Regions from separate parts of the Streptomyces sp. NPDC046887 genome, predicted to be linked through region 2. Evidence: riboswitches for the same ligand, from Rfam matches in the RefSeq annotation. Region 2 holds a riboswitch; each other region holds the start of a gene.
What was found. A riboswitch is a leader RNA that binds a small molecule or an ion and turns the genes downstream of it on or off. The one in region 2 is predicted to bind cobalamin.
Positions count from the first base shown of each region.

Region 1: linked by a shared signal. The riboswitch ahead of cobN (cobaltochelatase subunit CobN) and the one ahead of ABZ945_RS03265 (ribonucleoside-diphosphate reductase subunit alpha) in region 2 are both predicted to bind cobalamin.
Region 3: linked by a shared signal. The riboswitch ahead of ABZ945_RS28210 (energy-coupling factor ABC transporter permease) and the one ahead of ABZ945_RS03265 (ribonucleoside-diphosphate reductase subunit alpha) in region 2 are both predicted to bind cobalamin.

Region 1 is NZ_JBEYXH010000003.1:188,456-195,162, forward strand. It holds gene ABZ945_RS05565 (precorrin-2 C(20)-methyltransferase) at 1-404, opposite strand, end outside; gene ABZ945_RS05570 (precorrin-8X methylmutase) at 410-1,108, opposite strand; gene ABZ945_RS05575 (cobalamin biosynthesis protein CobG) at 1,110-2,564, opposite strand; cobalamin riboswitch at 2,589-2,723, shown strand; gene cobN (cobaltochelatase subunit CobN) at 2,761-6,528, shown strand; gene ABZ945_RS05585 (GNAT family N-acetyltransferase) at 6,525-6,707, shown strand, end outside.
Region 2 is NZ_JBEYXH010000002.1:39,892-46,598, forward strand. It holds gene ABZ945_RS03240 (sugar ABC transporter substrate-binding protein) at 1-793, opposite strand, end outside; gene ABZ945_RS03245 (GntR family transcriptional regulator) at 1,098-1,862, shown strand; gene ABZ945_RS03250 (DUF3311 domain-containing protein) at 2,208-2,477, shown strand; gene mctP (monocarboxylate uptake permease MctP) at 2,474-4,141, shown strand; gene ABZ945_RS03260 (GNAT family N-acetyltransferase) at 4,240-4,740, shown strand; cobalamin riboswitch at 5,346-5,511, shown strand; gene ABZ945_RS03265 (ribonucleoside-diphosphate reductase subunit alpha) at 5,716-6,707, shown strand, end outside.
Region 3 is NZ_JBEYXH010000041.1:29,622-36,328, forward strand. It holds gene dhaK (dihydroxyacetone kinase subunit DhaK) at 1-104, shown strand, start outside; gene dhaL (dihydroxyacetone kinase subunit DhaL) at 110-754, shown strand; gene ABZ945_RS28205 (PTS fructose transporter subunit IIA) at 751-1,161, shown strand; cobalamin riboswitch at 1,214-1,449, shown strand; gene ABZ945_RS28210 (energy-coupling factor ABC transporter permease) at 1,478-2,203, shown strand; gene ABZ945_RS28215 (energy-coupling factor ABC transporter substrate-binding protein) at 2,200-2,586, shown strand; gene cbiQ (cobalt ECF transporter T component CbiQ) at 2,591-3,340, shown strand; gene ABZ945_RS28225 (ATP-binding cassette domain-containing protein) at 3,337-4,197, shown strand; gene ABZ945_RS28230 (hypothetical protein) at 4,341-5,375, shown strand; gene ABZ945_RS28235 (hypothetical protein) at 5,437-6,612, opposite strand; gene ABZ945_RS28240 (MmcQ/YjbR family DNA-binding protein) at 6,702-6,707, opposite strand, start outside.

The sequences.
Region 1 (6,707 bases), on a different contig from region 2:
AGCACCGCCACCGTGCGCCCCGCGTCCAGATGCGCGGCCAGCCGGTCGGAGGCCTCCGCGTAGAAGTCGTCCAGCGCGCCCCGGTAGCCGCCGGGGTGGTCGGTGGTCTCCACGGTGAGCGGGTACATCAGCCGCTCCTCGATGTGGTCCTCGCGGATGTGCTTCGCCGCGATGGAGCGCGCGATGGACCGGCCGTGCCGGGCCGAGTGGTACGCGACCACATCGGCCGCCGCGATGGCCTCGACGGCCCGTACGGTCATCAGCGAGGGATCGCCGGGCCCGAGCCCCACCCCGTAGAGCTTCCCGGGCGGGACGGCCCCCTCATGCGTCTCCGTCTCCGGCTCCGTCTCCGGCTCCGTCACCGACTCCGTCCGGCCGCTGGCCATCGCGTGACTGCTGTCCATGGTGCTCACTCCGCCTCGCTCGCGATCGCGTTGACCGCCGCCGCCACCATCGCACTGCCGCCGCGCCGGCCTCGGACCACCAGGTACTCCAGACCCTCCGTGGCGGCCAGCGCCTCCTTGGACTCGGCCGCGCCGATGAAGCCGACCGGGATGCCGAGCACGGCCGCCGGACGGGGCGCCCCGTCGGCGATCATCTCCAGCAGCCGGAACAGCGCGGTGGGCGCGTTGCCGATGGCCACCACCGAGCCTTCCAGCCGGTCCCGCCACAGCTCCAGCGCGGCGGCGCTGCGGGTGGTGCCCAGCTCGGCGGCGAGCGCCGGGACGGCCGGGTCGGAGAGGGTGCAGAGCACCTCGTTCTCCGCGGGCAGCCGCTTGCGGGTGACTCCGCTGGCGACCATCTGCGCATCGCACAGGATCGGCGCCCCGGCGCGCAGCGCGGCCCGGGCCCGTAGGACGACATCCGGGCTGTAGGCGAGGTCGCGGACCAGGTCGGTCATCCCGCAGGCGTGGATCATCCGTACCGCGACCTGGCTCACCTCGGCCGGCAGGCCCGCGAGGTCCGCCTCGGCGCGGATCGTGGCGAAGGACTGGCGGTAGATCTCCGCCCCGTCCTTCTCATAGGCGTAGCCGTCCGCCTTCTCATGGGCGTAGCCCTCCGCGGAGGCGGATGCGTCGAACCCTGTCACTGTGCTGCTCTCGCTCATCTCATTGCTCATGGAGGGGTGGGCGGGGCCCGGGGACGGTTTCACGTGAAACATCCTGTGCGACAGCGTGTTTCACGTGAAACATCGCGCCGGGCGCACCGGCACGAGTGTGCACCGTCTGCTGGTAAGAGCCCTCACCGGTGGCGACCATGTCCACCCAGTCGCCGCGCGGGTGCCCGCAACGCCGCTCGCAGCCGGACCAGTGGACCGGGAGCCCACCGTCCAGCGGGCGGGCGTCCCCCCGGACGTCGGCCAGCGACTTGGCGCAGCCGGGCCGCCCGGTGCAGGCGCTCACCGTGGCCCAGGGCGTGTCCGGGGCGGTGAGGTATCCGGCCGCCGCCAGCTCGGCCAGCCGGTCCCGGGCGGCAGCCTGGTCCGGCCAGGCGGGGAGGACGAACCCGCGCCAGGGGGTGACCCGTATCTCGGCGGCCGGGAGCAGTGCGCGGAACTGGTCGCCGGTCACCCGGCCGAGCCGGGCCGATACGGAGACGAAACCGCCGTCGAGGATGCCGGGCGGGGGGCCGGAGCCTGGGGAGGGGGTGACCGGCCGGGGGGCGGGGGAGGCCGTCACTCCCGCCCGGGCCAGCTCCCCGGCCACGTCCATCCCGCGTCCGCCGTCGGGTAGTTCACCCACCCGCCAGGCACCGGTTCCGGCGGCCTCGGCGGCGGTCAGAAAGGCCCGGGCGGCGGCCAGCGCGGCGGCCGGGGCGTCGGGTCCGCCGACCTCGTACGCCCGGTCGGCGACGACGAGGAGGAAGGCCCCGCCGGCCCCGAAGTCTCCATCAGCCCCGGAGCCGCTATCAGCCCTGGAGTGCCTATCAGCCCCGGAGTCTCCATCAGCCCTGGAGTCCCCATCAGCCCTGGAGTCTCCATCAGCCCTGGAGTCTCCATCAGCCCTGGAGTCTCCATCAGTCCCGGAGTCCCCCTCGGCCGCCGCCCGCAGGGTCACATCGGCGCCGAGCGCCGCCACATCCCCCCGGCCGTCGTCCACCGCGAACAGGAAGCGCCCGGAGAGCCCGGTCGTCCAGGCCTCCCCGCACAGCAGCACGTCCAACGCGCGGGCCGCGGCCTGCACCCGGGGGCCCGCCAACGGCGAGACCACCATGTTCCGTATCCGCTCATGCGCCTCGGAGTCCGGCAGCAGTCCGGCGCCGCGCAGCAGCTCCGCCAGCTCCAGCCCGCAGCTCTCGCCGAGGCCGCGCAGCTCCAGGTTGCCGCGCGAGGTGAGCGAGAGATGGCCGTCGCCGAGCCGGTCGGCGGCGTCCGCCAGCACCCGTATCTGCTGCTCGGTGAGGACACCGGTGGGCAGCCGCAGCCGGGCCAGCGCGCCGTCGTCGGCGCGGTGCAGCCGCAGCGCCCCGGGGCAGGCGTCACCGCGGTCACGGACGCGGCCGGAGCGGCGGGTCCGTATATGACCTTCGCCCGGTTCGGGGCGTTTGGGTGAGCTGGACGGCATGGCGGCCACCATACGCGCAGCCTCTACTATGCAGACGGCACAGGGTCCCAGGGCCCGAGGGAGGAAGCCCGGTGGAAATCCGGCGCGGTCCCGCCACTGTGAGTCCGGCCGCGGAGGCGGTCCGGGCGAGTCAGGAACTCCCGCCGTCCTCATCACCACCCGGGGCGCGGACACCCCGAGGAAGGCCAGCGCAGCGATGACGCACGCCGACGAGCCGACGACGACCCCCGACGCGCCCGATGCGCCCCATGCGGCCGCCGCACCCGACGCGCCTGTGTCGCCCACCGGGCCGCAGCCGGGGATAACCGAGGGAGCACCGGCGGGGGCCGCCCCCGCGCCGGAAGGGGCCCCCGCCCCGGTCCTCCTCCTCTCGCACTCCGACACCGACCTGCTCAGCGCCCGCGCGGCCGGCGGCCCGGTCGAGTACCGGTACGCCAACCCCTCCCGCCTTCCGCAGGAGGACCTGCCCGCGCTGCTGGACGGCGCCGGGCTGGTGGTCGTCCGCCTCCTCGGCGGCGTACGGGCCTGGGAGGACGGGCTCGCCGTGCTGCGCGACAGCGGCCTTCCGCTGGTCGTGCTCACCGGCGAGCAGGCGCCCGACGCCCAGCTGATGGAGGCCTCCACCGTGCCGATCGGCCTGGCGGCCGAGGCGCACGCCTACCTCGCGCACGGCGGCCCCGCCAACCTGGAGCAGCTGGCCCGCTTCCTCTCCGACACCGTGCTGCTCACCGGCCACGGCTTCGAACCGCCCGCCCCCGCGCCCACCTGGGGCGTGTTGGAGCGCACCACCAGGGCGGTCGACGGCCCGACCATCGCCGTCCTCTACTACCGCGCCCACCACATGAGCGGGAACACCGCCTTCGTGGACGCGCTCTGCGGTGCCATCGAGGACGCCGGGGGCCGCCCGCTCCCGCTCTACGTGGCCTCGCTCCGCGCCCCCGAGCCGGAGTTGATCGACCGCCTCGGGGCCGCCGACGCCGTGGTCACCACCGTGCTCGCGGCCGGCGGCACCAAGCCCGCCGAGGCCCAGGCGGGCGGGGACGAGGAGGCGTGGGACGCGGGGGCGCTGGCCGGGCTCGATGTGCCGATCCTCCAGGCGCTCTGCCTGACCGGGTCCCGGGCCGCCTGGGACGAGAACGACGAGGGGCTCTCCCCGCTGGACGCCGCCACCCAGGTCGCGGTGCCCGAGTTCGACGGGCGGCTGATCACCGTCCCGTTCTCCTTCAAGGAGATCGACGAGGACGGGCTGCCGGTCTACGCGCCGGACGCCGAGCGCGCCGCCCGGGTCGCCGGGATCGCCGTCCGGCACGCCAAGCTCCGGCACATCCCCAACCCCGCCAAGAAGCTGGCGCTGGTCCTCTCCGCGTACCCGACCAAGCACTCCCGGATCGGCAACGCGGTCGGCCTGGACACCCCCGCCTCCGCGGTGGCGCTGCTGCGCCGACTGCGCGCCGAGGGCTATGACTTCGGGCCCGAGGAGGAGATCCCCGGGCTGGTCTCCGGCGACGGCGACGAGCTGATCCGGGCGCTGATCGACGCCGGCGGCCACGATCAGGAGTGGCTGACCGAGGAGCAGATGGCCCGCAACCCGGTCCGCATCCCGGCCGCCGACTACCGGCGCTGGTACGCCACCCTGCCCGCGGCGCTGCGCGAGCAGGTGGAGGAGCACTGGGGCCCGGCCCCCGGCGAGATGTTCCTGGACCGCTCCCGCACCGCCGAGGGCGACCCCGATGGCGATATCGTGCTCGGCGCCCTGCGCCGCGGCAATCTGCTGATCGTCATCCAGCCGCCGCGCGGCTTCGGCGAGAACCCGATCGCGATCTACCACGACCCCGATCTGCCGCCGTCGCACCACTATCTGGCCGCCTACCGCTGGATCGCCGCCCCCGCCGAGGACGGCGGCTTCGGCGCCGACGCCATGATCCACCTGGGCAAGCACGGCAACCTGGAGTGGCTGCCCGGCAAGAACGCGGGCCTGTCCGCCGCCTGCGGCCCCGACGCCGCCCTCGGCGACCTGCCGCTGGTCTACCCCTTCCTGGTCAACGACCCGGGTGAGGGCACCCAGGCCAAGCGCCGCGTGCACGCCACCCTGATCGACCACCTGGTCCCGCCGATGGCCCGCGCCGACTCCTACGGCGACATCGCACGCCTGGAGCAGCTGCTGGACGAGTACGCGCAGATCTCCTCCATGGACCCGTCCAAGCTGCCCGCGATCCGCGCGCAGATCTGGACCCTGATCCAGGCCGCCAAGCTCGACCACGACCTCGGTATGGCGGACCGCCCGGACGATGACGGCTTCGACGACTTCCTGCTCCATGTCGACGGCTGGCTCTGCGAGGTCAAGGACGCCCAGATCCGCGACGGGCTCCATGTCCTGGGCGGCGCCCCGGCCGGCCCCGAGCGGGTCAACCTGGTCCTCTCCATCCTGCGCGCCCGCCAGATCTGGGGCGGCACCCAGGCCCTGCCCGGCCTCCGGGAGGCCCTCGGCCTGGACGAGTCCGCCGCGACCCTGAAGACCGCCGACGAGGCCGAGGCGAAGGCCCGTGAACTGGTCGAGGCCATGGAGGCCGCCGACTGGGACCCGGCCGCCGTCGCCACCGTCGCCGCCGGGCACGTCCAGGCCGTCGCCGACATCCTGGACTTCGCCGCCCGCCAGGTGATCCCCCGCCTCGCCGCCACCACCGACGAGCTGGACCACGCCGTCCACGCCCTCAACGGCGGCTTCGTCCCCGCGGGCCCCTCCGGCTCCCCCCTCCGCGGCCTGGTCAACGTCCTCCCGACCGGCCGGAACTTCTACTCCGTGGACCCGAAGGCGGTGCCCTCCCGGCTCGCCTGGGAGACCGGCCAGGCGCTCGCCGACTCCCTGCTCACCCGCTACCGCGAGGACAACGGCGACTGGCCCACCTCCGTCGGCCTCTCCCTCTGGGGCACCAGCGCGATGCGCACCGCGGGCGACGACATCGCCGAGGCGCTCGCCCTGCTCGGCATCCGCCCGGTCTGGGACGACGCCTCCCGCCGGGTCACCGGCCTGGAGCCGGTGCCGCTCGCCGAGCTGGGCCGCCCCCGGATCGACGTCACCCTGCGGATCTCCGGCTTCTTCCGGGACGCCTTCCCGCACACCGTCGGCCTGCTGGACGACGCCGTCCGCCTCGCCGCCACCCTGGACGAGGCCGACACCGACAACTTCGTCCGCGCCCACACCCGCGCCGACCTGGCCGAGCACGGCGACGAACGGCGCGCCACCACCCGTATCTTCGGCTCCCGCCCGGGGACGTACGGGGCGGGTCTGCTCCAGCTGATCGACTCCCGCGACTGGCGCACCGACGCCGACCTGGCCGAGGTGTACACGGTCTGGGGCGGCTACGCCTACGGCCGCGAACTGGACGGCCGCCCGGCGCGCGAGGAGATGGAGACCGCGTACAAGCGGATCGCGGTCGCCGCGAAGAACACCGACACCCGCGAGCACGACATCGCCGACTCGGACGACTACTTCCAGTACCACGGCGGCATGGTGGCCACCGTCCGCGCCCTGCGCGGCACCGCCCCCGAGGCGTACATCGGCGACTCCACCCGCCCCGAGACGGTCCGCACCCGCACCCTGGTCGAGGAGACCTCCCGGGTCTTCCGCGCCCGGGTGGTCAACCCCAAGTGGATCGAGGCGATGCGCCGCCACGGCTACAAGGGCGCCTTCGAGCTGGCGGCCACCGTGGACTACCTCTTCGGCTACGACGCCACCACCGGGGTCATCGCCGACTGGATGTACGACAAGCTCACCGAGACCTACGTCCTGGACTCGGAGAACCGGAAGTTCCTCCAGGAGGCCAACCCCTGGGCCCTGCACGGCATCGCCGAACGCCTCCTGGAAGCGGAGTCGCGCGGCATGTGGGCCCAGCCCGACCCCGAGGTGCTGGACCGGCTGCGCCAGGTGTTCCTGGAGACCGAGGGCGAGCTGGAGGGCGAGTGACCCCGTACCCGGAAGCACGGCTGACCGTCGGCAGCGAGGACCAGGAGCTGTCCGACCGCCTGGACCGCGAGCTGACCGCCTACAACCGCGCCGCGGTCGACGCCGAGGAGGCGGAGGTCTCGGTCCGCGCCGAGGACGCCTCCGGTGCCCTGGTGGGCGGCCTCACCGCCTCCACCTGG
Region 2 (6,707 bases):
CGTGGTCCTGCTCGTCCTTGGTCTGGTCGGCCTTGTTGTACTTCTTGACCAGGTCGATGAAGTGCTGGATGCCCTTCTGCGCCTCGGGGCTGGAGAGGGAGGACTTCCACTCCTTGGCGCCCTCGTCGTACTCGGCGATCTTGCCGCCGTACGCGGCGACGTAGGACATCGCGGCGTACCAGTAGCGGCCCGGCAGGTAGAGGGAGGAGAAGCGCTTGTCCTTCTTGCCGTACTCGGCCGACACCTTGTCCATCACCTTGAGGAACTCGGCCTCGGTGGTGGGCAGGGTCTTCGCGCCGCCCTTCTTCAGCATCTCGGTGTTGTAGATGGCGACCCGGGCACCGGCGTAGTAAGGCACGCAGAACTGCTTGCCCTCGTAGGCGCAGGTGTCCTTCAGACCCTGGATCCAGGTGTCGGAGTTGTCGTACTTCTTGGGGTCGATCTCGGCGAGGGCGCCGTTCAGGATGTACGTCATGGTCTCGGTGTTGCCGAGCTCCACGACGTCCGGGAACTTGTCGCCACCGAGCGCGGTGTCAAGCTTCTTGGTCTTGTCCGCCCACTGCTGGTACTGGACGTCGACCTTCACGCCCGGGTACTTCTTGTTGAACTGGGCGTTGACGTCCTTGACGAGCTCCGGCCAGGTGGACTGGGCGTCGACCATCAGCCAGACCGTCAGGTCGCCCTTGCGGTCCTTCGGGTCCTTGGCCGCATCGCTGCCGCCGTCCGAACCACAGGCCGCCACCGACGCCATCATGGCCGCGACACCGATCGCCGCTGCGAGCTTGCGCTTCACGCCACCCTCCTCAAAGGGATGCAGAGTTCCACCCCCACCCCCCGGGATACGCGCAGCATGAGACGGACGCGTGCATGATCCTGCGTGGGCCTGGGACCTGGCCTTTAGTGGTTTAGACCAGTAACCGGGAGCTTGGCCTAGACCTTTAGGGGTGTCAAGGGTGTATAAGAAGGGCAGTCGGGTCCGTTACGAGACCGACACCTGAGGCGGGGCCCGACCAGCCGTGACCGGTCCGTGCCACCATGTGAGCCAAGTGACGGAGGAGCCGGTGACGGCAACAGCGCAGGAGTCGGGAAGGCGGGTCATGACCACGGACGGGGGCGGCACCGAAGCCGAGAGCGGGACGGCGACCCGTACCGCGCGCGTGCCCAAGTACTACCGGCTGAAGCGGCATCTGCTGGACATGACGCAGACCATGCCGCCCGGCACCCCGGTGCCGCCGGAGCGCACCCTGGCCGCCGAGTTCGACACCTCCCGCACCACCGTGCGCCAGGCCCTCCAGGAGCTGGTGGTCGAGGGCCGGCTGGAGCGCATCCAGGGCAAGGGCACCTTCGTCGCCAAGCCGAAGGTCTCCCAGGCGCTGCAACTCACCTCGTACACCGAGGACATGCGCGCCCAGGGTCTGGAGCCCACCAGCCAGCTGCTGGACATCGGCTATGTGACGGCCGATGACACCCTCGCCGGGCTGCTGGACATCTCCGCCGGCGGACGGGTGCTGCGCATCGAGCGGCTGCGGCTGGCCAGCGGCGAGCCGATGGCGATCGAGACCACCCATCTCTCCGCCAAGCGCTTCCCGGCGCTGCGCCGCTCGCTGGTGAAGTACACCTCTCTCTACACCGCGCTGGCCGAGGTGTACGACGTGCGCCTCGCCGAGGCCGAGGAGACCATCGAGACCTCACTCGCCTCCCCCCGCGAGGCCGGGCTGCTCGGCACCGACACCGGGCTGCCGATGCTGATGCTCTCCCGCCACTCCCGCGACGAGAACGGGGAGCCGGTGGAGTGGGTCCGCTCGGTCTACCGGGGCGACCGCTACAAGTTCGTCGCCCGGCTCCAGCGGCCCAACGGCTGACCTCCGCCCGGACGAAGGGGGCCGCACCCGGACGAACGGGGGCGGCCCCCTTCGGCGTACCCGCCCCGGGTGAAGCGGAGAGGGAGATTCCGACCGCTGGCGGCCCCCGTCAAAGGACTGGTCAAGGCCCCTGCGCGTTCACGGCGAGATGCGTCCGTTATACGGACGGGGGTTACGCCGGGCGGGATCGGTCGCCTAGATTGCCGACCCATTACCAGCCTGTGACGGGCCGCACAGCGGCAGCTCAGCGAGGGGACGGAGGTGCCGGTCATGGCACAGGAGCCGGAGGAGCGGAAGCCGGAGGAACAGGGGCCCAGACCCCCGGGAGACACCGGCGCGCTGCCCGTGGTCACCCCGGTCCGGGTGGTGGTCGCCCTCTGCCTCGCCGCACCGTTCGCCGCCATGCTCTGGGTGAGCTCGTACGCGCGGGTGGAACCCCGTTTCATCGGGATCCCGTTCTTCTACTGGTACCAGATGGCCTGGGTCGTGCTCTCCACGATCCTGACCATGGCGGCGTACCAGCTGTGGCACCGTGAGCAGCGCGCCCGCAAGGCCGCGCGGCCCGCGAAGGCCGCACAGCCCGCGGGGCCCGCGAAGGGGGGTGCGGCGAAGTGAAGGACGGCGTGAACGGCGTGGCACTCGCCGTCTTCCTCTTCTTCTTCCTGGCCGTCACCGTGATGGGCTTCCTGGCGGCCCGCTGGCGCAAGGCGGAGAACGAGCAGAGCCTGGACGAATGGGGCCTGGGCGGCCGCTCGTTCGGCACCTGGATCACCTGGTTCCTGCTGGGCGGCGACCTCTACACCGCGTACACCTTCGTGGCCGTCCCGGCGGCCATCTACGCGGCGGGCGCGGCCGGCTTCTTCGCCGTGCCGTACACCATCCTGGTCTACCCGCTGATCTTCACCTTCCTGCCCCGGCTCTGGTCGGTCTCGCACAAGCACGGCTATGTGACCACCTCGGACTTCGTCCGCGGCCGGTTCGGCTCCAAGGGCCTGTCGCTGGCGGTGGCCGTCACCGGCCTGCTGGCCACCATGCCGTACATCGCACTGCAACTGGTCGGCATCCAGGCCGTGCTGGACGTGATGGGCATCGGCGGCGGGGAGTCCACGCACTGGTTCATCAAGGACCTGCCGCTGCTCATCGCCTTCGGTGTGCTCGCCGCGTACACCTACTCCTCCGGGCTGCGCGCCCCGGCGCTGATCGCCTTCGTCAAGGACACCCTGATCTACATCGTCATCGCGGTGGCGATCATCTACATCCCGATCAAGCTCGGCGGCTTCGGGGCGATCTTCGACGCGGCCGGGGACGCCTTCGCCCAGAAGAACCCGGCGACCGGCCAGCCGCGCGGCGCGCTGGTGCCCGGGGAGATGGGCCAGTGGGGGTACGCCACGCTGGCACTCGGCTCGGCGCTGGCGCTGTTCATGTACCCGCACTCGATCACCGCGACGCTCTCCTCCCGCAGCCGGGACGTGATCCGCCGCAACACCACCATCCTGCCGCTGTACTCGCTGATGCTGGGCCTGCTGGCGCTGCTCGGCTTCATGGCGATCGCGGCCGGGGTCAAGGTGTCCAACGGGCAGCTGGCCATCCCGCAGCTGTTCGAGAACATGTTCCCGGACTGGTTCGCGGGCATCGCCTTCGCCGCCATCGGCATCGGCGCGCTGGTCCCGGCGGCCATCATGTCGATCGCCGCGGCCAACCTGTTCACCCGCAACATCTACAAGGACTTCATCAAGCCGGACGCCACCCCGGCGCAGGAGACCAAGGTCTCCAAGCTGGTGTCGCTGCTGGTCAAGGTGGGCGCGCTGGTCTTCGTCCTCACCATGGACAAGACGGTCGCCATCAACTTCCAGCTGCTGGGCGGCATCTGGATCCTGCAGACCCTCCCGGCCCTGGTCGGCGGGTTGTTCACCCGCTGGTTCCACCGCTGGGCGCTGCTCGGCGGCTGGGCCGTCGGCATGGTGTACGGCACGGCCGCCGCGTACGGGGTGGCCTCGCCGACCCAGAAGCACTTCGGCGGCTCCTCGGCGGAGATCCCCGGCATCGGCGAGATCGGCTACATCGGTCTCACCGCCTTCGTGCTCAACGCCCTGGTCACCATCGTGCTCACCTTCGTGCTGCGGGCGGTCAAGGCGCCGGACGGGGTGGACGAGACCCAGCCCTCCGACTACACCGCGGACGCGGGCGACCCGGGCGTGGCCACCGAGCTGCCGGAGCTGGTCGACGGCCCCGAGGCCGAGGACGACGGCCGAAAGGACCCGAGCAAGGCCCCCGCGTAGGGCCGCAGGCCGTAAGGGCCACCCGTTTCGCCTACCGCGGGCCGTCGCACCTCCCTCCGGGGAGGCGTGGCGGCCCGCCGCGCTGCACGCTTGCGGTTATGGACATCACCATCAGGGCGGTACGCCCCGAGGAGCACACCGCGCTGGGCGAGGTCACCGCGCGGGCGTACCTGGCCGACGGGCTGCTGGAGTTCGGCGAGGCCGACGAGTACCTGGTCGCGCTGCGGGATGTGGCGCGCCGGGCCGCCGACGCGGAGGTGCTGGTCGCCGTGGACGACACCGGACGGGTGCTCGGCGGGGTGGCCCTGGCCGCCGGGCCGGGGGCCTGGGCGGACCTCGCCGGGGCGGGCGAGGCGGAGATCCGGATGCTGGCGGTGGACCGGGAGGCGCGCCGCCGGGGCGCGGGCGAGGCGCTGGTGCGGGCCTGTGTCGACCGGGCGCGGACGGTGCCCGGTTGCCGGCGGGTGGTGCTCTCCTCGCACCTGGCCATGGCCGCCGCCCAGCGCCTCTACCGCCGGGTCGGCTTCGACCGCACCCCCGCCCGCGACTGGGCGCCCATCCCCGGTGTCACCCTGCACACCTACGGCCGGGACGTCTGAACGACCCCGGCGGGGGCATACGGGCGGCTGCGAGGGGGCCGTCCGGCGACACCCCGGCCAGAACCTGGGCCGCCCCACGGCCAGGACCCGAGCTGCCCCGCGGCCGAACTCCGGGCGGTACCGCCGCCGAACTCCGGGCTGCCCCGCGGCCAGACCCGGGCCACACCCCGGCCGGACCCCGGGCGGTACCGCGGCTAGACCCCGGGCGCCCCCCGACCGGACCCCGGGCAGCGCCGCGGCCGGACCCCGGGCGGTACCGCGGCCGGACCCGGGCCACACCCCGGGCCGCCCCGCCGCCGAACTCCGGGCTGCCCCGCGGCCGGACCCCGGGCGGCCCTGTGGCCGGACTTCGGGCGACGCCCCGGCCGGGCCCGTACACGGCCCCGCCCCGGCCCTCCCGGCGCCGCGAGGGGGCCATCCGGGTGGCCCCGCGCCACGCCCCGGTCCCGGCCGCCCCGCGCGGCCCCCGGCCTCCGCGGCCGGTCGCCCAGCTGTCCCTTGGCCTGTTCCCGCAGGGTGGCGGGGGCGGACACAACAGGTGTGCGGATGGACACGACTTGTACGGGCCGACACAACATCTGGGGGGTGCTTTCGCGAGCGCCCACCAGATGTATGCTCATTCCTGCTGTCGCCGCAGGGGAATCCGGTGCGAATCCGGAACTGTCCCGCAACGGTGAAACCGGTGTGTTTCCGCCCCGGTACGCGCCCCCAAGCCGTACCGGCCCGGGCGCGCCGTGAGTCCGACGACCTGCCGGCAGCACACTCGGACCGACCGGCCCGGGTGTCCAGACGTCCGGGCCTCGCGGAGTGGGCCGGTGGACGCGAGCCGTGCTGCCCTGTGCCCGGGCAAGCCGCTCTCGCGCTTCCCGCCGCCCGCCTGTCGAGGGCCCCGAGCCGAGCGAGGGAGAGCCCCACGTGACCATCGCGCCAGCCGATCCGGCCTCACGCGTCACGGAACCGGAGCAGACCGCGGGGGTGAGCGCCGACGGTCCCGGTACCGCGCTGCTGCGCACCCTGACCGACCTCACCGCCGACCTGCCCGACACCGACCCCGGCCGGGTCGCCGCCGCCGCGCTGCGCGGCCGGCACGCCGGGTCGGACGAGGCGGAGCTGCGGGAGCTGGCCACCGAGGCGGCCGCCGGGCTGATCTCCGAGGACCCCGCGTACTCGCGGCTGGCCGCCAGGCTGCTGACCCGGACCATCGCCGAGGAGGCGGCCGGGCAGGGCGCGGTGTCGTTCTCGGCCTCGGTGGCGGTGGGGCACCGCGAGGGGCTGATCGCCGACCGCACCGCCGCGTTCGCCGCACTGCACGCGGACACCCTGGACGCGCTGGTCGACCTCGGCGCCGACGACCGCTTCGGCTACTTCGGGCTGCGCACCCTCTACTCCCGCTACCTCCTCCGCCACCCGATCACCCGCAAGGTGATCGAGACCCCGCAGCACTTCATGCTCCGGGTCGCCGCCGGCCTCGCCGAGGACGACTCCGTACGCGCGGTGGACGAGGTGGCCTCCCTCTACCGGCTGATGAGCCGGCTGGACTACCTGCCGTCCTCGCCGACGCTGTTCAACTCCGGCACCCGGCACCCGCAGATGTCCTCCTGCTACCTGCTGGACTCCCCCGCCGACGAGCTGGACTCGATCTACGACCGCTACCACCAGGTGGCCCGGCTCTCCAAGCACGCCGGCGGCATCGGCATCGCCTACTCCCGCATCCGCTCGCGCGGTTCGCTGATCCGGGGCACCAACGGGCACTCCAACGGCATCGTGCCGTTCCTGAAGACGCTGGACGCCTCGGTGGCGGCGGTCAACCAGGGCGGGCGGCGCAAGGGCGCGGCCGCGGTCTACCTGGAGACCTGGCACGCGGACATCGAGGAGTTCCTGGAGCTGCGGGACAACACCGGCGAGGACGCCCGGCGCACCCACAACCTCAACCTGGCGCACTGGATCCCGGACGAGTTCATGCGCCG
Region 3 (6,707 bases), on a different contig from region 2:
TGGACATGGCGGGCTGCTCGGTGACGCTGTGCCGGGCCGACGAGGAGCTGCTGCGGCTGTGGGACGCGCCGGTGTCCACCCCGGCGCTGCGGTGGGGACGGTGAGCGCGGTGCTGGACACGGACGCCTTCCGGCGGTGGATGGCGGCCGCCGCGGCGGCGGTGGAGCGGGAGGCCGGGCAGCTCACGGAGCTGGACGCGGCGATCGGGGACGCCGACCACGGGGCGAACCTCCAGCGGGGGTTCACCGCAGTGGCGGCGGAGCTGGCGAAGGACGCCCCCGAGTCGCCGGGTGCGGTGCTGACGCTGGCCGGGCGGCAGCTGATCTCCACGGTGGGCGGGGCCTCGGGTCCGCTGTACGGCACGCTGCTGCGCCGCACCGGCAAGGCGCTCGGGGAAGCGGCGGAGGTCGGTCCCGGGCAGCTGGCGGAGGCGCTGGGCGCGGGGGTCGCGGCGGTCGGGCAGCTCGGCGGGGCGAAGGCCGGGGACAAGACGATGCTGGACGCCCTGGAGCCGGCGGTCGCCGCGCTGGCCCAGGCGGCGGACGGGCCGGGGGCGTACGCGGCGGCCGCCGAGGCGGCGGCGCGGGGCGCGGCGGAGACCGTGCCGATGCGGGCGCGCAAGGGCCGGGCCAGCTATCTCGGTGAGCGCAGCGAGGGCCATCAGGACCCGGGGGCGACCTCGGCGGCGCTGCTGCTGGCCGCGCTGGCGGAGGCGGCCGGTGAAGCGGACCAGGGAGAGGGGCGACGGGGATGAGCGGCGGGGTCGAGGGACGGGTCGGCATCGTGCTGGTGTCGCACAGCGCCGAGGTCGCGGGGTCGGTCGCGGATCTGGCGCGCGGGCTGGCGGGCGGGGCGGGCACCCCGCTGGCGCCCGCGGGTGGGCTGCCGGGCGGCGGGTTCGGCACCAGTACGGAGCTGATCGCGGCGGCGGCCGTCTCGGTGGACGGCGGGGCGGGGGTGGCCGTGCTGGCCGACCTCGGCAGCGCGGTGCTCACGGTCAAGGCCCTGCTGGCCGACGACGAACTCCCCGACGGCACGCGGCTGGTGGACGCGCCGTTCGTGGAGGGGGCGGTGGCGGCGGTGGTCACGGCGGCGGCCGGCGGCGACCTGGACGCGGTGGAGGCGGCGGCCGCGGAGGCGTACGGCTACCGGAAGAAGTGACCCCCATGGGTGGCCCTCCGCCACCCCGGCGGGATGGCGGAAGCACCGGTACGCGGGTTGTGATGTACCTGGTCAACGCACTAGGGTCACACCGCCTTGGTGTACGGGAAATCCGGTGCGGTACCGGTGCGGCCCTCGCCACTGTGATCGGGAAGTCCGGCTCCACCCTCGGGGGAACCCCTCCGGGAAGCCACTGGACCGCCGCGGGAGACCGCCACGTCCGGGAAGGCGGAGCCGAGGCGGCATGACCCGTCAGCCAGGAGACCGGCCAGGGCGCGTTGTCCATCCACGAGGTGCTGGAGAGGGTCTCCCGACCATGCATATAGCCGAGGGGTATCTGCCCCCCGCGCACGCGGCTGCCTGGGCCGTCGCGTCCGCTCCGTTTGTCGTGCACGGAGTGCGCGCCCTGACCCGCGAGGTCCGGAGCAACCCGGAGTCGACGCTCCTGCTGGGTGCGTCCGGGGCGTTCACCTTCGTGCTGTCCGCCCTCAAGATACCGTCGGTGACGGGCAGTTGCTCCCATCCGACCGGTACGGGGCTGGGCGCCATCCTGTTCCGGCCACCGATCATGGCGGTGCTCGGCACCATCACCCTGCTGTTCCAGGCGCTGCTGCTGGCACACGGCGGGCTGACCACGCTCGGCGCCAACGTCTTCTCGATGGCGATCGTCGGACCGTGGGCCGGGTTCGGCACCTACTGGCTGCTGCGCCGCTTCGGGGCGCCGCTGATGGTGGCGGTCTTCTTCGGCGCGTTCGTCGCCGACCTGTCCACCTACTGCGTCACCAGCGTGCAGCTGGCGCTCGCCTTCCCCGACCCGGGCACCGGCTTCGCCGGGGCACTGGCCAAGTTCGGCTCCATCTTCGCGCTCACCCAGATCCCGCTGGCGGTCAGCGAGGGCCTGCTCACCGTGCTGGTGATGCGGCTGCTGACGCAGTCCAGCAAGGGCGAACTGCTGCGGCTCGGTGTGCTGTCGAAGGTGACCGGCAAGGGCGCGGGCAAGGCCGGCGCCTCGGGTGAGGAGAAGGAGGCGGCCGCGCGATGAGCCGCAACGCGAAGATCAACACCCTGCTGCTGCTGGTGGTGGCGGCGCTCGCCGTGCTCCCGCTGGCGCTGGGCCTCGGGGACCACAAGGAGGAGCCGTTCGCCGGCGCCGACGCGCAGGCCGAGACGGCGATCACCGAGCTGAAGCCGGACTACGAGCCCTGGTTCAGCCCGCTGTACGAGCCGCCGTCGGGCGAGGTCGAGTCGGCGCTGTTCGCGCTCCAGGCGGCGCTGGGCGCGGGTGTCCTGGCGTACTACTTCGGGCTGCGCCGCGGCCGCCGCCAGGGCGAGGCGCGGGCGCTCGCCGCCGAGGGCACCGGGGGTGCGGCGGCCGCCGCCGACCCGGGCCCGGGTGCGGCCCGGGACACCGGGGCTGCCGGGTAACCGGGTGCTGCCGATCGACGCGGCGGCGCACGCCGGCCGCTGGCGCCGCCGCCACCCGGTGGAGAAGGCGGTTCTGGGCTTCGGTCTGACGCTCAGCGCGGTGTGCCTGCCGGCCTGGCCGGGGGCCCCGCTGGTCGGCGCCGCGACCCTGGCGGTGCTGCTCGGCCCGGCCGGGGTGGCGCCCCGGCTGCTGTGGCGGGCGTTCCGCCTCCCGCTGGGCTTCTGTGTGACGGGCGCGATCCCGCTGCTGTTCCAGGTGGGCGGCGGCGCCGGAGCGGTGTCGCTCGCCCCGGACGGCCCGCTGCACGCCGGGCAGCTGCTGCTGCGCACCTCGGCGGCGTCCCTGGGGGTGCTGCTGTTCGCGTTCACCACGCCCGTGTCGGATGTGCTGCCGCGGTTGGTACGGGCCGGGGTGCCGGCGCCGGTCGTGGACGTGGCCCTGGTGATGTACCGGATCGGCTTCCTGCTGCTGGACACGGTGGCCAAGGTGCGCCAGGCGCAGGCGGCCCGGCTGGGGCAGGCGAGCCGGGCCGCGGCCTGGCGGTCGCTGGCCGGACTCGGCGCCATCGCCTTCGTCCGCTCCTTCGACCGGGCGGCGCGGCTCCAGGAGGGGCTGGCCGGCCGGGGGTACGACGGCACCCTGCGGGTCCTGGTGCCCGAGGCGGCCCTCTCCCGGCGCTTCCTGGCCGCCACGGCCGCGCTGCTGGCCGCCCTGGTGACCGCCACTCTCGTACTGAAAGGTCTTCTGTCATGACGTCCGTCGCGGGCGGGCTGCCCGTCGTGGAGCTGGTGGGCGCCGGGTACGCCTACGACGAGGGGCCCGCGGTGCTCGGCGGGGTGGACTTCGCGGTCGCCGAGGGCCGGGCGGTGGCGCTGCTGGGCCGCAACGGCAGCGGGAAGACCACCATGCTGCGGCTGCTCAGCGGCGGGCTGCGCCCGGACCGGGGGCTGCTGCGGCTGGCCGGCGAGGAGGTGGCGTACGACCGGGCCGGGCTGGTGCGGCTGCGCACCACGGTGCAGCTGGTGGTGCAGGACCCGGACGACCAGCTGTTCGCCGCCTCGGTCGCCCAGGACGTCTCCTTCGGGCCGATGAACCTGGGGCTGGCCGAGTCCGAGGTACGCGGCCGGGTGGCCGAGGCCCTGGAGGCGCTGGACATCACGGCGCTCGCGGACCGGCCCACCCATCTGCTCTCCTACGGGCAGCGCAAGCGCGCGGCGATCGCCGGCGCGGTGGCCATGCGGCCCCGGGTGCTGATCCTGGACGAGCCGACGGCCGGGCTCGACCCGCACGGCCAGGAGCGGCTGCTGGCGACCCTGGACCGGCTGCGCGCCTCGGGCACCACGGTGCTGATGGCCACCCACGATGTGGACCTGGCGCTGCGCTGGGCGGACGAGGCGGCGGTGCTCACCCCGGCGGGGCCGCGCACCGGACCGGTGGCGGAGCTGCTCGGCGACCGGGAGCTGCTGGCCGCCGCGGGGCTGCGGCGGCCCTGGGGCATGGCGGTGGCGGCGGTGCTGCGCGAGCGCGGACTGCTGGCCGAGGGCACCGCCGGGCCGCGTACCCCGGAGGAGCTGGAGGAGTGGGCGGCGGCGGCCGTACGGGACTCCTGAGTCCGCCCTCCGGCTGCGGGGGCGGGCCGGGGGCCGGGGGCGGCGGTCGGTAGAGTCGGCGGGCGGCGGCCGGGAGGGCCGCGGGGGCCGCGGCCGGTTGCCGGGGGCGCGGCCGGACGGGCGGGTACGGGGACGGGGGCACGGTGCGTCGCTGGGTGAAGGCCGTGGTGGCCGGGGCGGTGGTGCTGGGGGTGGCCGGTTATGTCGCCGAGCCGTACGCCCGTGACTGGATGCTGGTCCGCGAGGCCTGCGACGGCGCGCTGGACCCGGACGCGATGGACCGCCTGGTGCCCGACGGCCGGCGGCTGCTGGAGGAGAAGTCCTCCCCCGGGGACGACCTGGGCTCGTACTCCTGTCTGCTGACGATGGCGGACGAGAGCGGGGAGCGGGACCGCACCGCCGTGTTCATGGAGGCGTACACCCGGCGGGACGACCGCGACCGGGAGCTGAGGGGCGAGTTCTCCGAGTACGGGCACGGGTCGCGGGACCCGCTGCCCGGTGGGCTGCCCGGTTTCGTGGACGAGAACGGCCGGGTCGTGCTGCTGATGCGCTGCCCCGACCTGGACCGGGACGACGCGGGGCGGCCGGGCCGGCTGCTGGTGCGGACCACGCTGGGCCGCGAACTGCTCACCGGAGTCCCCGGGGCGGGCCTGCGGACCGCCGTCGGGCTCGCCGACGCCGCCTCGCGCCGACTGGGCTGCGGCGCCGACCCGCTGCCCGAACCGCCGGCCGACGCGTTGCCGGGCGACCGGGACGACGACCCGGACGAGGAGCCGGAGCCCGTCCCGGGCACCGTGTGCGACCGGGCCGTGAAGGCCGCACCGGCCGGGGGCGGCTGGCGGCCCTCCGGGGGCGGCTCGGACACCGCGCCCGCGGTGCACTGCGCCCTGTCCCGCGTCGGGGACGACCCGGCGGACCAGGTGCGGGTGGAGGTGGACGCCTACTACGGCGACTGGGGCAACCGGCTGCTGCACGAGCGCGGGAAGCGCAAGAGCATGACCGCCACCGCCCGCTGCGACGGGGAGGCCGCCAACTTCGCGTTGACCGCTCACGCCCCGCTGGGCGTGCCGAAGCCCGGCGAGGAGGAGCAGCGGCGGCTGCTCACCGCGTTCGCGAAGGACCAGGCCGACCGGCACGGCTGCTCGGACCCGCGGTTCACCTTCCGGGGCGGACGCTGAGCGGACGGGTCCCTGGGGGCGAGTCCCCGGAGGGCCAAGGGCGGGTTTCCGGCGGGCGGCCTCATTCCCGGAGCCACAGGCCCTGGACATAGCCGTCGTCCACCAGTTGGCGCAGCGCGCCGGCGCGGGCCGCCGGTATGCCCCGGTCCTCCGTCCAGCGATCGAGGACGGCGAGCAGCTGATGCCGGCCGTCGGTCCAGTCGCCGCGCAGCGGTCCGGTGGCGGGCCGGCCGGCTATGGCGCCCATCGGCGGATGGGACGTCGCCCGCCGGGGGGCGGCGGCGAAGGCACCGCGGGTGTGCCGGCGGACCGCCGCGTCGAAGGCCCCCAGGTCGGGCACAGTGCCATCCCGGTAGTGGCGGGCCCGGTACTTCATCAGATCTCCGACGTGCTCGGCCGTCTGCCTCAGCTCCCACTCGGCCCCGGCAGCGGCGTCGGGCCGGTCGGAGCCGTAGCGGTGCCGGGTGTCGGTGCCCTCGTCCGTGAGCCGTTCCAGATAGTGGGCGAAGTAGGCGCGCTCGGCGTCGTAGAGGACGGCGAACGCCTCCGGGTCGCGGGTCAGTTCGGCGATCAGGGACGGCACCCGGACGTCGGCCTCTTCGGTCCGGTACGCGAACAGGGCGTGCGCCTCCCCGGGGGAGCGCAGACTGCCGAGCCAGGCCGGCGGGGCGGGCTCGGGTGCTGCGGCGGGGGCCGTGGCCCGGTCGTCGCGGCTCGCGCCGCCGTGGGTACCCCGGGCCGTGTCCACGCTGTACGCGGCCAGCATCCGGGCCGTGTCGGGGGCCAGCCCGGCCGGGACCCCGGCCTCGCCGAGGACGGCGACCACCGCGTAGGCGACGCGGGCCTGCTCCACGGTGTGCGGCTCGCCGGGCCGGTCGGAGCCGGTGGCGGCCCGCACGATCCGGCCGAGCACCCGGGCGCCGTCCGCGCACGGCCGCTCCACGGCCAGCACCTTCCGTACGGTGCCAAGCCGGGCGAGGTCGTCACCGGGGTCGAGCGCCCGGGTGGCCGCGGCCGGGTCGCCGGCAAGCGCCCTGGTGGTGGCGGGCAGCGTCCGGCAGGGCGGCTCGTCTTCGCCGTCGAACAGCATCGGCAGGGCCACCGCGGCGGCCAGTACCGCGGCCGCGGCGAGCGCGGCGGGCAGCCGGTGGCGCCGCAGGGTGCGGAGGAACCCGGCCCCCCGCGTGTCGGGCCGCCGCTGCGCGTCGGCCGGATCCTCGGTCACCTCTGTGGTCACGCGCCTCTCCCCCTCCCGAGCGCTCCCCGACCCTAGCGAAGCGCCTGCGCCGGCCCGGCCGGCGGGTCCCGGCAGTGCCGCTCCCCCGGTCAGCC